Prochlorococcus marinus XMU1408: one gene and its partner. The protein of the gene in region 1 interacts with the protein of each later gene in a pairwise test. Links are inferred from orthologs where the notes say so. Each region holds a gene or a part of one and is shown in the gene's direction. Other genes may lie near its edges.

Region 1 (6,940 bases):
ACATCATCTCCGATACTTACTCCTCTATATGATTGATGTTGACTGATCGATAATCTATTAACTTTGGGCTTTAAAACTGACTCTAATTTTGATATGGATTTTAATGATATTAAAGGTATTATTAAAATACAAAAACCATTTATTTTTTTTAATACCTCTTTTATAATTAAATGTGAACTTGAGCCTCCACCTCCTATTATAACTCTATCTGGATGTATAAGATCATTGCTTATTTTGTTCTTTTTTAATATATTTAATGCTTCATCTTCTATTATTAAAGATGGATTAACATCAAGTCTCCTTGCGTTTTCTTCAATTATATTTTTACTACCAATCCTTTTGTCAACTGAGACTAATTTCAGATGAGGAGAGAGCCTTAATGCTTCCAGACCTATGCTGCCAACGCCACTACCAATGTCCCATATTACTCCTCGCCTTGGAAGATTAAGTTCAGCAAGAAGTTGAACTCTAACTTCTTTTTTTGTCATCAATCCAGGGCAGTCTGGATTTTGAAGAAAAACTGAATCGTTAATTCCAAATAAAGGTAATTCAGTTGTCTTGTTTATTGGATCTGATTTTTCAAAAAGAATAACTAGATGTAATGGATCCAAATCAATGGGAAAATCACCAGTGGAATTAATTCTTTTAATCCTTTCATCTTTATATCCAAGTCTTTCAAAAGTCCAAAATTCATATTTTTCCTCAAGTCCAAATGAATTAAGTAGTTTATAAACTTCTTTAGCCCCTCCTCTTTTCGAATCAGTTAATACTATGAGAGAAGATGGAAGCTTTTTAATTGCTTTTTCAAATAAAAAAGGATCTCTTCCATGAAGACTGATCCATTGAGTGTCTTGCCAAGGTTTACCAAGTCTAGAAAAAGCTAGTTGGAAAGAAGTAGCAGCTGGCTCAAAATTAAGCTTTGATAAAGGGAAGTTTTGAATTAATAACCTACCAATCCCAAACCAAAGAGGATCGCCTCCTGAAAATATAATTGTTTGTTTGTCTTCTTCTTTTAATACAGATATGAAATCATTTAATTGATCAGTGGAAATGAACTTTCCTCTGTAATTATTCACTTTGTTTTCTTTCAACCAGACTTGAAATGAATCTAAAATTCTTTGTGGCCCAGCGATTATTTCAGCTTTGAAAATCTGATTTTTTTTGGATTCAAAAAGACCCTCAGCATTTGAAGTATCAATTCCTATTACGTGTATCTGCTTAGACTCATTAGGCATAGCTGAGATAAATATACGAATAAAATTGCTTTTTTTATAGCTTTACTATTTTTCCGCTTAAAATCAACTAAAACTTCAATAGTTATTTTAAAAATTTTGTGAATCTTAAAAGAAATGAAACTGAAGAGTCATTAAGCAGAAGGTTTAGACTTCATGAGATTTTGATAGCTCTTATTAACCAACAAAAAGATTTAGAATTAATGGACGACGGCGTACAAATTTTTAATAATCCCACTAATCGCTCAGAAAAATATGATTCTTCTAAAATAATTGAACGTAATCAACGTATCATTAAGAAATATCAGTCACTCGTTCGCTCAGCAATAGCATTAGATGCCCTTCTTGAATCTGAAAAATATGACATTAATGATTGAAATATTTCGTCGGACTTTTTGTTGGATAATTGCAGGTTGTTTTATTTTTGGTTGCTTTTTTACTAATCCAAAAAATATCTATGCAGATTCAAAAGTAAATGGAAATTTTGATAAAAATGAGATTAAAAGAAGTCTAGAAAGCTTGCGAGATATAGACTATCAAACATGGCAAATTATTGTTTATCCAAGTAATAAAGTCTCAAACAATTTAACTTTAAGAATATTGGGATATCCTGGTTCTTTGAGGATTGATCATCCTGTTGATTTAACAGTTAACTCAGGCAGAAAGACGTGGCTTCTAAAAGATATAACTAAGACAAACAAAGCTAATGTTGAATTTTTGAATGATTCTGCTGCAGAATTTGATCTAACCCCTTTGGTTGCTGGGTTGGACAAAAATAGGCCTTTGAGACTTAGTTTGCCTGGATTGATAAATGATTTACCAATCCCTCCTTATTTAGTGAGTGAATGGAGAACATTGGCTGGATAAAATGATTGATTTGCCTTTCGATCAAAAAATATGGGTGCCATGGATGAGGCGCTCAATCCAGCTAGCTCTTCTGGCAGAGGGTAGGACAAGCCCAAATCCCCTTGTTGGAGCTGTAGTCTTGGACGCAAATGGAAAACTTGTTGGAGAAGGATTTCATTCAGGGGCAGGAAAAGCTCATGCTGAAATAGAGGCACTTGCTCAAGCCAAAGACAAATCAATCGATGGAACGATAGTTGTAACTCTGGAGCCTTGCTGCCACCATGGGCTAACCCCTCCTTGTACTGAAGCAATCCTAAAATCAGGGTTAAAGAGAGTTGTTATTGGTATGGTTGATCCAGACCCTAGGGTTTCAGGAAATGGCATTTCAAGACTCAAAGATTCTGGATTAGAGGTTATTGAGGGTGTTTTGAGAAAAGAATGTGAATGGATTAATCGCGAATTTATTTTCCGAATTCTTAATGGCCGACCCTGGGGAATTCTTAAATGGGCAATGAGTCTTGATGGAAGAATCGGCTTACCTAATGGATGCAGTAAATGGATTACTAGCGAATATGCGAGGGAGAATGTTCATCAGATAAGAGCAAAATGTGATGCTGTAATTATTGGAGGCGGAACTCTAAGAGCTGATAATCCTCTTTTGACATCAAGAGGATTATCAAGTTTTGAACCTTTGAGAGTGGTTTTCTCTAGGTCATTGGACTTGCCTAAAACTGCAAGACTTTGGGATACAAAACTTGCTAAAACAATTATTGCTTATGGACCTGAGGGTAATGAAGCTTTCTTTGATGACTTACCAGATGGACCAGATAAATTGCCTTTAATTTTAAGTGAACCATCTGAATTACTTTCTGCACTTGGTAAACGAGGCTGCAATAAAATCCTTTGGGAATGTGGCCCTCTTCTTGCTACAAGAGCAATCGAGATGAATTGTGTTCAAGAGTTAGTGGTTTTTATTGCCCCAAAACTCCTCGGAGGCAAGTCAGCAATGACACCTCTAAACAGTTTTGGATTTGAATCAATAAAATCTTCCTACAAATTGCAACATTCTTTTTTAGATCGAAAAATGGAAGATCTTTGTTGGAGACTATTTTTTTAGTGGGTTAATTCTTTAGAATTATATATTCGTTCGGATCTCCCTCCAGTTAAACAGGTCGATTTGGGTTGAAAATTGTTTAACTTAGTATCAATTAATTTTCTGCTAATGCCAATACGACAGGACGAAAATCAACCTAATAAACGTTTTGGAATAATTAATTTAGTTCTAATAGGTTTTGGAGCACTACTACTTTTTAGTAGTTTTTTCCCAAGTCAGAATATGCAAGTCCCGAGAGTTCCATACTCTCTTTTCATCAATCAAGTTAATGATGGTGAAGTAAAACGAGCGTATATTACTCAAGATCAAATTAGATATGAATTGTCCTCTACTGAAGAAGGCGCCCCTTCAGTTTTAGCGACTACTCCAATTTTTGATATGGATTTACCTCAAAGATTGGAGAATAAAGGCGTTGAATTTGCAGCTGCTCCTCCTAAGAAACCAAATATCTTTACAACTATTTTGAGTTGGGTCGTACCCCCATTAATTTTTATTCTTGTTCTTCAGTTCTTTGCTAGAAGAAGTATGGGAGGGGGAGGTGCTCAAGGAGCTCTGAGTTTCACTAAAAGTAAGGCAAAGGTATATGTCCCCGACGATGAATCAAAAGTAACCTTCGATGACGTTGCTGGAGTAGATGAAGCTAAAGATGAATTAACAGAAATAGTAGATTTTCTCAAAAAGCCTCAACGATATACGGATATTGGAGCAAGAATCCCTAAAGGCGTTCTTTTAGTAGGACCTCCAGGAACTGGTAAGACACTTCTTTCAAAGGCCGTTGCTGGTGAAGCAGAAGTACCATTCTTCATAATATCTGGTTCTGAATTTGTTGAATTATTTGTTGGTGCAGGTGCAGCAAGAGTTAGAGATTTATTCGAGCAAGCAAAGAAGAAAGCACCATGCATAATCTTTATTGATGAACTTGATGCAATAGGTAAAAGTAGATCAGGTTCAATGGGTGTTGTCGGAGGTAATGACGAGAGAGAGCAAACTCTCAATCAGCTACTCACAGAAATGGATGGCTTTGCCTCAACTGATAAACCAGTGATAGTACTTGCTGCTACAAACCAACCTGAGGTATTAGATGCTGCACTATTACGCCCTGGTAGATTTGATAGACAGGTATTAGTTGATAGACCAGACTTATCTGGTAGAAAAACAATCCTCGAAATATATACAAAAAAAGTAAAGCTCTCAAACAATATTGATTTAGACCGTATTGCTCAAGCCACAAGTGGATTTGCAGGAGCTGATTTAGCAAATATGGTTAACGAGGCAGCTTTATTAGCTGCACGAGGCAAACGAGTTGAAGTTGAACAACAAGATTTAAATGAAGCTATTGAAAGAGTCGTTGCTGGTTTAGAGAAGAAAAGTCGAGTGTTGCAAGACGATGAGAAGAAGATTGTGGCATACCATGAGGTTGGGCATGCAATAGTTGGTCATTTAATGCCTGGCGGTAGCAAAGTTGCGAAAATATCAATTGTGCCAAGAGGCATGAGTGCATTGGGATATACCCTTCAACTTCCTACAGAGGAAAGATTTTTAAATTCAAAAGAAGAATTACAAGGTCAGATAGCTACTCTTTTAGGGGGAAGATCTGCAGAAGAAATAATTTTTGGAAAAATCACAACTGGTGCTTCAAATGATCTCCAGAGAGCTACTGATTTAGCTGAGCAAATGGTTGGAACATATGGAATGAGTGATATTCTTGGTCCTCTGGCGTATGATAAGCAGGGAGGTGGTCAGTTCCTTGGAGGTAATAACAATCCTAGAAGAGAACTTAGTGATGCTACCGCTCAAGCTATTGATAAAGAAGTTAGAAGCTTGGTAGATGATGCACACGAAAGTGCTTTAAATATTCTTAAAAATAATCTTTCTTTATTAGAGGATATTTCACAGAAAATTCTTGAGAAAGAAGTCATAGAGGGTGATGAACTTAAAGAAATGCTGTCTAGTAGTGTTATGCCTGAAAAAGTTTTAAATTAATTACTTGACTTTATATCCTTTATCCCCGATAAAGGATATTTGAGGCTTTTTTATGGCTTCAGCATCTTCTGGCTTAGCTTCTAAATTATCTTCCTTTAGTAAAAACAATTTTCTCTCATCATCTGATTTAAATACAAATCAGATATTGTCTTTATTTGAATTAGCAAAGCAGTTAAAAGTAGGCAATAGAAGAATAGACCTTGGAAATAGGGTCCTGGGTTTGATATTCAAAAAAGCCTCTACTAGGACAAGAGTAAGCTTTCAAGTGGCAATGGCAAGACTTGGAGGACAAACAGTTGATTTGAATCCACAAGTAACACAACTTGGCAGAGGTGAACCCATTAAAGACACAGCAAGGGTTTTAAGTCGTTACTGTGATGCCCTAGCAATTCGAACTTTCTCGCAGCAAGAAATAGAAGAATATGCAGAGTGGTCTTCTATTCCAGTAATTAATGCTTTGACAGATCTTGAACACCCTTGTCAGGCACTGGCTGATTATTTAACAATTCAGGAGAAATTTGGAGAGCTTAAAGGGATCAATCTTTCATACATTGGAGATGGGAATAATGTCGCAAACTCATTGATGATATGCGGAGCATTGTTAGGAGTAAATGTGAATATTTGTTCTCCAAATGGCTTTGAAGCTGATTCAAATATTTTAGAAAAGGCTCGATCTCTCACTGAATTTGGTTCGAAAATATCTATTTGTAATGATCCATTTAAAGCAGCCAAAGAGGCTCAAGTTATCTACACAGATGTATGGGCTTCTATGGGACAAGAGAAGGAACATTTAAAAAGGAAAGAAATTTTTGAACAGTATAAAGTTGATCAAAAATTAATAGACCTTGCTGATGATTCGGTAGTCCTTTTACATTGCTTACCAGCTCATCGAGGTGAGGAAGTTACGGAAGAGGTGCTGGAAGGAAAAAATAGTAGTGTTTTTGATCAGGCAGAAAACCGACTACATGTTCAGCAAGCCTTGCTCGCTGTTCAACTTGGCGGCCTTTAAGGGTTGCGATTTTTTTAAATCGTGGTACATATGTATTGCAGGACAAATGTGCCTAATCTATCCGAATGCCTGACGAAGCTTTAACTACTGCTCAGCAAGAACTCTACGATTGGCTTGTTGATTTTATCGGTAATCATCATCATAGCCCTTCGATTAGGCAAATGATGCAAGCCATGGGCTTAAGATCTCCAGCGCCTATACAAAGTCGCTTAAGACACTTACAGGAAAAAGGTTGGATAAAATGGCAAGAAGGACAAGCAAGAACTTTGCAATTAATAGAAGAAAGTATTTCCGGTATTCCTGTTATGGGTTCAATAGCTGCAGGTGGATTAGTTGAAACTTTTGATGATGTTCAGGAAACCTTGGATTTTAATTCCATACTTCAATTAAAAGGACTTTTTGCTTTAACGGTAAATGGAGATTCAATGATTGATTCTTTTATTGCTGATGGGGATATGGTCTTAATGGAACCTGTTAATGATCCTTCTCGATTGAGAAATGGAACCATAGTTAGCGCAATGGTCCCTGGACTTGGAACTACTTTGAAACATTTTTTTCGGAATGGGAGTTTAGTTCGACTAGAAGCGGCTAATCCAAATTATGAACCCATAGAAATTGATGCTGAACAAGTGCATGTTCAAGGAAAATTGGCGGCTGTTTGGAGGAAAACCTAATTTAAATTTTTGAAACAGTTAATCTAAGCTATAAAACTTTTTGATTTCCATGAGTTAAACAACGATTTTCTATTTTTGTCTT
Region 2 (6,888 bases), on another replicon or contig:
TGAAGAACTTCTTAAGACAAAAAAAGAAAAAATTTCTCAATTAGAATTGATTAATGCGAATATCAAACCTTTAGAGGTAGATTTATTAAAAATTGAAAAGGAAGAAAAAACTATAGATAAATCAAGTGATTCATCTGTTTGGAACAAATTGCAAAAGGAACTAGAAGATGCTGATAAAAACCTTATAGATTTTAGAAATAAGAGAGATGAGATTTTAAATAAGCAATCACAAAATAAGCTTGCAATTGATCGTTTAACTGATCAAGAAAATTCTTTAATCATCGAAGAGAATCGCTTAAAGGATTCAATAGAGACTCTTGCTTCTGCTCATATTAATTGGCGTGAGCAAACCAAGCAACTGAATTCAACTCGGCAAGATTTGATTAATGAGCAGAAGAAACTAGAAACTCGATTTGGGGAACAACGGCGAGAAAGAGATTCTGTAGAAGCTGATGTAAATACAAAACGTTTAAATTTGCAAGAACTTCAATGGAGTCTTCAACGTTTAAGAGAAGATCAAAAAAATATGAAGGAAGAGATACGTATAGAAACGAATCGTTGTACTGAATTAGAAAAGAAGCTTCCTAATCCTTTACCATTGATTTCAGATGAAATAAGAGAAAAAGGTCTTGAGGTTTTACTTTCTGATTTGGAGGCTTTGCAGAAGAAAATGGAAGAATTGGAACCAGTCAATATGCTTGCATTAGAAGAATTAGCAAAGTTAGAAGACAGGCTTAATGAACTTGAAAGTAGGCTACAGGTTCTAACTGATGAAAGATCTGAACTTTTGCTTCGTATTGAGACTGTTTCAACTTTGCGTCAGGAGGCCTTTATGGAGGCTTTTCATGCAGTAGATGAACATTTTCGCGAAATTTTTGCAAGTCTGTCTGAAGGAGATGGACATTTACAACTTGAAAATCCTGATGAACCTTTAGAGGGAGGATTGACTTTGGTGGCTCATCCAAAAGGTAAGCCTGTCAGAAGGCTGGCAGCCATGTCAGGTGGAGAAAAATCCTTAACTGCCTTGAGTTTTCTCTTTGCATTGCAACGTTTTAGACCTTCCCCTTTTTATGCTCTTGACGAAGTAGACAGTTTTTTAGACGGGGTCAATGTTGAAAGGTTAGCGGCTTTAATTGCTCGACAAGCAGAACATGCACAATTTCTTGTTGTAAGTCATAGAAGACCTATGATTGGAGCGTCAATGAGGACTATTGGGGTTACCCAAGCAAGGGGGAATCATACTCAAGTTGTTGGGTTGCCAATCGCAGCTTGATTGAATTTACTAAGATGATTCAATATGGTTCTACAAATCTAATTTCTGCATATTTGAGTTGACCAACACTCAAGCCCCACAAGAATCAACATCCGCTGTCCCAAGTGACAGATTATGGCTTCGTTCTGAGTTAATGGGGACTCAGGTTATTACTCGTGATACTGGACGAAGATTGGGTCTAGTAGGGGAAGTTGTTGTTGATATTGATCGGAGAGAAGTTGTTGCTTTGGGACTTAGAGATAATCCGTTAACACGTTTTTTACCTGGACTGCCAAGATGGCTTCCTCTTGATCAGATTCGTCAAGTGGGTGATGTGATTTTGGTTGATACATTAGATTCTTTAAGCGAAAACTTTGTTCCAGAAAGATTTAATAAAGTTATCAATTGCCAGGTCATTACTGAATCAGGAGATCAGTTAGGAAGAGTTCTTGGCTTTTCTTTTGATATTGAAACTGGTGAATTATTGACTTTGGTCATGGGAGCATTAGGTGTTCCTTTGTTAGGTGAAGGGGTTTTAAGTACTTGGGAGATGCCAGTAGATGAAATTGTCAGTAGCGGTCCGGATCGAATAATTGTTTATGAGGGGGCTGAAGAAAAATTAAAACAGCTAAGTAGTGGTTTTCTTGAAAAGCTTGGGGTAGGTAACTCTGGATGGGAGGAGAGTGAAAGAGATAGGTATAGAGTTAATCTTGTTCCAGTTGAAAATCAATTGTCTTCTGGTGAGAGTAGCAATGAGGAACAGCTACTTTTAGAACAAGCACAAGAGGAAATTTTTCAAGAAGATGAGATGGAATACGTAGAATTACAGGAATCAGAAGAACAACAATATAATCAAGAACTAAGATACCTAGATGAACCAGATGAATCTTCAATTTATTCAGAAATTGAAGAAAGCCAATCAAATTATGATAAGTCGAAATTAATAAATAGGTCTGATAATTATGAGCCTAGAATTTCCACTCGAAATAGTAAAAATAGATCTCAAATTTCAAGAGATGAAGAACCTTTAGATATTGAACCTTTGGAAAAACCACCTATTGAAAAAATTGAAGATTCTACCTTTAAAGATAAAGAACTTTTAGATATTGAAGATCCATGGTGATCAATTCAAAAGGTTTTTTTCCTTCAAAAGATTAATAATTTGCTGACAAAATTTCTTTTTTGCTCCTTTGTTTCCTCTGAGCATTTGAAGATCTTTTTTTTGACCAGATAGCCTAGAAGGAGCATTAAGCCAATCCATAGCTTCTTTAGCTATTTGGTTAGGAGTTATATGACCAATCCTTTCAGGTACAATCATTCTTTTAGCAGATATATTTGGCCAAGCCATGAAGCCTCTATTCCTCATTTTGATCAAGCTAATTAATAAGCCTAAGCACCATTTTAAAATTGGTAATCTAGCAATTAAACCTATCAATCCATCCCATGCTTCCATAACTAATAGGTGTTGAGTAGGTACAACAACTATCATAGGAATACTTAATGCCCCCAGCTCAGCAGTATTGGCACCTACTGTTGTTATTGCTAAATCACATTGAATAAGATCATTATAAGCAGGATGTTTTTCTTGTATTAAAATAACTGTAGATTTTTCTGTTATTAGTATTCCTCTTTTTTCTTTATTATTAGATTTAAGAATTGATTTAATTCCTGAATTATATTGTTTTGAGATTGGATTTTTTCTGCTAGCAAAGTATTTTAGCTCATCTATATTTGTAGTAGGTGCAAGAGGCACTATGAACCTACAATTAGGCATTGATTCTGATATTTTATCAGCCACATCAAGAAAGAAAGGTATACCAATTTTCAGTTTGGAGCTTTTGGAGCCTGGCATGAGTGCAATCCACTTTCCAGGGGGTAGGGGATCATCAATTTTTGCAGCTTCACTCAAGTCAGCTGTTAAATCTCCTATTACTGAACAACGGTTTTGAATTCGCTTTGGTACTCTTTGAAGAATATTGTCTGACATCGCTAAAATACGATCATTCCAAAAAGGCCATCTTGCAATCCATTCTGCATAAGTCATATGTAAATATCCCAATCTTGCTGAGAGTAAGACGCTCCAAAATTGATCTCCTCCTAAAAAAATTACTAACCCTTTAGTTGGCCATAAACCAAATCTATTTGGTCTAAAAATCAGTTCCCAGAAATTTTTTGCTTTTATAATCTTTTCAAATTGCAACCATTTTTGGGCTGCAAGATTTTCATGACCATTTGCATTGGGGCAAGGAACTAATACTAAGTTTAGGGATATTGCAGAGCTCTGAGATGGAGGTCTCATCTCTATTTGTTTATGAAGCTCTCTTGCAAGTGGCTTCACCCATGTAGCTAATTCACCTGGTCCATTAGATACAAAGATAATTGCTAAAGGATTTTTACTCATTTATGGATGAGCATCATTTTTGAAAAATGCGGATGGCGAGACTTGAACTCGCAAGGCCGAAGCCACATGTTCCTTAGACATGCGCGTATACCAATTCCGCCACATCCGCAAATTTACTTAGTTAAACACTAAGTAATCATGATCATAATGCTTAACCTATTAAGCTTCTACCTATTTGGTTTCAGTCTTGGGCACTAATACTGATACGATCCGCCTGAGGACCTGATAATTTTGAATGCCCATAGGCAAACTGCTGATAGCTAATCGTGGCGAAATAGCTTTAAGAATTCTCCGAAGCTGTCGAGAGATGGGGATTGCTACGGTTGCTGTTTACAGCACTGTTGATAAAAATGCTCTACATGTTCAATTAGCTGATGAAGCTGTTTGTGTTGGAGATTCGCCGAGTAGTAAAAGTTATTTAAATATTCCGAATATATTAGCTGCAGCAACTTCACGAGGAGTTGATGCTATTCACCCTGGATATGGTTTTTTAGCCGAGAATGATCGATTTGCAGAGATTTGTGGAGATCACGGCCTAATTTTTGTTGGTCCTTCTCCTCATGCAATTCGTTCAATGGGTGATAAGTCGACCGCTAAATCGACTATGCAAAAGGTTGGAGTTCCTACAGTTCCTGGAAGTGAGGGTTTGCTAGAAAGTGTCTCAGATGCATCCAAGCTTGCTTCGGAAATGGGTTATCCGGTAATGATTAAAGCAACGGCAGGAGGAGGTGGAAGAGGTATGCGCTTGGTTGGCCATGCTAATGAATTAGAGAACCTTTTTAAAGCTGCTCAAGGAGAAGCAGAAGCTGCATTTGGTAATCCAGGCCTATATATGGAGAAATTTATTGATCGCCCAAGGCATGTAGAGGTTCAGATTCTTGCTGATCGATTTGGAAATGTTGTTCACCTTGGAGAGAGAGATTGCTCAATTCAAAGGCGACATCAGAAATTATTAGAGGAATCACCAAGTCCAGCTTTAGATGACCATTTAAGAATAAGGATGGGAGAGGCAGCAGTTGCAGCAGCAAAAAGCATCAATTACGAAGGGGCTGGAACAGTTGAGTTTCTATTTGATAGGCAAGGTAATTTTTATTTTATGGAGATGAATACTCGAATACAAGTTGAACATCCTGTGACTGAGTTAGTTACAGGAATGGATCTTATATCTGAGCAATTACGTATCGCTGGAGGAGAAAAATTACAATTCAGCCAGGAAGAGATTAAGCTTGAAGGACATGCTATTGAATGTAGAATTAACGCAGAAGATCCTAATCATAATTTTAGACCTTCTCCAGGAAAAATTACTGGTTGGTTACCTCCTGGTGGACCAGGGGTAAGGGTAGATAGCCATGTTTATACAGGTTACGATATACCTCCTTTTTATGATTCTTTAATAGGAAAACTAATTGTTTGGGGAAGGGATCGAGAAGCAGCACTAAAACGAATGGAAAGAGCCTTAAACGAATGCGCTGTCACAGGAATTACTACTACTATTGATTTTCATTTACAGTTATTGAAAAGAAAAGAATTTATAAATGGAGATGTTCATACAAAGTTTGTTGAACAAGAAATGTTGTAGATCATTAGTTTTTAAGTTCGCAACATGATTTGAGTTAACAAACCTTGTTGACTAAAAAATAATTCGCGAAAAAGACTTAAGAGCCCTACCCAAATTATTGGAGTTACATCTACTCCTCCAATTGGCGCAACAATTTTTCGTGTTGCCACTAGAACAGGTTCTGTTGGTATAAAAATAATTGGCCATAAGCCAGTTCTTAAATCGATTTTTGGATACCAAGTCAAAATAATTCTTAGAAGGAATACAAGGATAAGAGCGCCAATAAAAAAACTAAATAAAAAATGTAGTGTTGGCAGGCTTTTAATTAATAGAGGCATCACAAAGCTCAAAGGATTATTGAATAGATGGTATAAATCATCTCTGATTTCGTAAGATTATATTGGTGTCGCATTGGAATTAGCTGAAATGGCTTTTCATTTATTAAATTTGTTTCTTACTGCTGGAGTTTCTGGTGAAGCTGCCACAAATTCCGCTGTTGGAATGATAGGAAGTTTTCTTGCCGCTGGAGCTTTAATAGTCGCACCTGCTGCGGCTGCATTGATTTGGGTTAGTCAAAAAGATGCATTGCGATAGGGGGCGCTAGTAATTACCTAAATTTGTCATAGACTGATTGAATACAGGTTGGATTACAACCTAAAAATCTTTATTTCAGAGGGCAAATTTGGTCAATGCCAGTCTAAATTGGGCAAGCATTGTAGGCATAGTTCTTGCTGTTTGCGGGGCTGGCTTATATTTTCTTAGGTCTTTCAAACCAGCGCTGGCAAGAGATTACGATGTATTCTTTGCCGCTATTGGATTGCTATGTGGCGGAATTCTCTTTTTTCAGGGATGGCGTTTAGATCCAATTCTTCAGTTTGGACAGTTTTTACTTGCGGGAACAACTGTGTTTTTTGCTTATGAAAGTGTTCGACTAAGAGGTATTGCAACAGATCAAGCACGCAGATCTTCATATTTTGACGAAGAGCCTGAGTTACCAAGATCTTCGCGAGGAGGCCTATCAGATTCAGGGCTTGATAGGGCTTATGATCGATTCGATGAATCTCAACCTATCAATAGGCGTTTTTCAGGTAGAGATGACTATGAGGAAGAATATTCAGATGATGAAAATTATCGAAGAAGACCATCAAGAGCTGCAATCCCAGAGCAGGCTGTAAGTAGAAGGCCTAGAAATATAAGCTCTTCAGGTATAAATACACGAGGATCTGAAAGAGAAAGAGAAAGAGAAAGAGATGGAGATAGAAATAGAAGAATGGAAAGATTTAATAACTCAAAATTTTCTTCTGATAGAACCTCAAACTTTGGCGACAGGAGAACTAGTCGTCAAGAAACTAGAAGAGGGAGCCGTCCTTTAGCAAGTGGACAAACATCAAGTCGTAGAAGAAATGAGTCTTCTAACCCTTCTCAAGTATCATCTTCAAGATTAAATAATGAAAATCTAAATAGATCTTCCTCAGGGCCTACTAGTAGACCCTCTAAAAATAAAAATAATATTGAAGATGCAGCCTTCTCCAGTTCCGAAAAAGGAGTTAGTAGGGCTAATAGAAGGCCTTCAAAAGACTCCGTTCCTAATAATGCTAATAAAAGACCATCTGGAAGTTCTTATTCACCCTCATCTCGTAAGGCTAGACCTAGAGACAATAGTTCAAGGTTTGATGA

What was found.
Region 2: the proteins of ribD (region 1) and accC interact in binary tests that used the Escherichia coli proteins (3 or more experiments, as listed by UniProt). The link is inferred for Prochlorococcus marinus XMU1408 from one-to-one orthologs.

Annotation. Positions count from the first base shown.
Region 1 is NZ_QJUE01000005.1:119,206-126,145, reverse strand. Bases 1,201-4,147 are described here. They hold ribD (bifunctional diaminohydroxyphosphoribosylaminopyrimidine deaminase/5-amino-6-(5-phosphoribosylamino)uracil reductase RibD), read left to right. Parts: upstream 1,201-2,100; coding sequence 2,101-3,195; downstream 3,196-4,147. Other genes in these bases: ftsH (ATP-dependent zinc metalloprotease FtsH), read left to right, coding at 3,301-4,147; DNJ73_RS07060 (DUF3122 domain-containing protein), read left to right, coding at 1,602-2,099; DNJ73_RS07065 (hypothetical protein), read left to right, coding at 1,334-1,609; cbiE (precorrin-6y C5,15-methyltransferase (decarboxylating) subunit CbiE), read right to left, coding at 1,201-1,235. Also shown: more of cbiE, read right to left, coding at 1-1,200; more of ftsH, read left to right, coding at 4,148-5,175; argF (ornithine carbamoyltransferase), read left to right, coding at 5,228-6,184; transcriptional repressor LexA, read left to right, coding at 6,250-6,858; DNJ73_RS07035 (copper-binding protein), read right to left, coding at 6,882-6,940. UniProt on the Escherichia coli protein: Converts 2,5-diamino-6-(ribosylamino)-4(3h)-pyrimidinone 5'-phosphate into 5-amino-6-(ribosylamino)-2,4(1h,3h)-pyrimidinedione 5'-phosphate.
Region 2 is NZ_QJUE01000001.1:120,709-127,596, forward strand. What follows is about bases 3,166-6,060. They hold accC (acetyl-CoA carboxylase biotin carboxylase subunit), read left to right. Parts: upstream 3,166-3,888; coding sequence 3,889-5,232; downstream 5,233-6,060. Other genes in these bases: DNJ73_RS00600 (glycosyl transferase), read right to left, coding at 3,166-3,653; DNJ73_RS00615 (YggT family protein), read right to left, coding at 5,244-5,549; psbX (photosystem II reaction center protein PsbX), read left to right, coding at 5,638-5,805; DNJ73_RS00625 (Ycf66 family protein), read left to right, coding at 5,894-6,060. In the rest of the region: chromosome segregation protein SMC, read left to right, coding at 1-1,273; DNJ73_RS00595 (PRC-barrel domain-containing protein), read left to right, coding at 1,332-2,375; more of DNJ73_RS00600, read right to left, coding at 2,376-3,165; more of DNJ73_RS00625, read left to right, coding at 6,061-6,888. UniProt on the Escherichia coli protein: This protein is a component of the acetyl coenzyme A carboxylase complex; first, biotin carboxylase catalyzes the carboxylation of the carrier protein and then the transcarboxylase transfers the carboxyl group to form malonyl-CoA.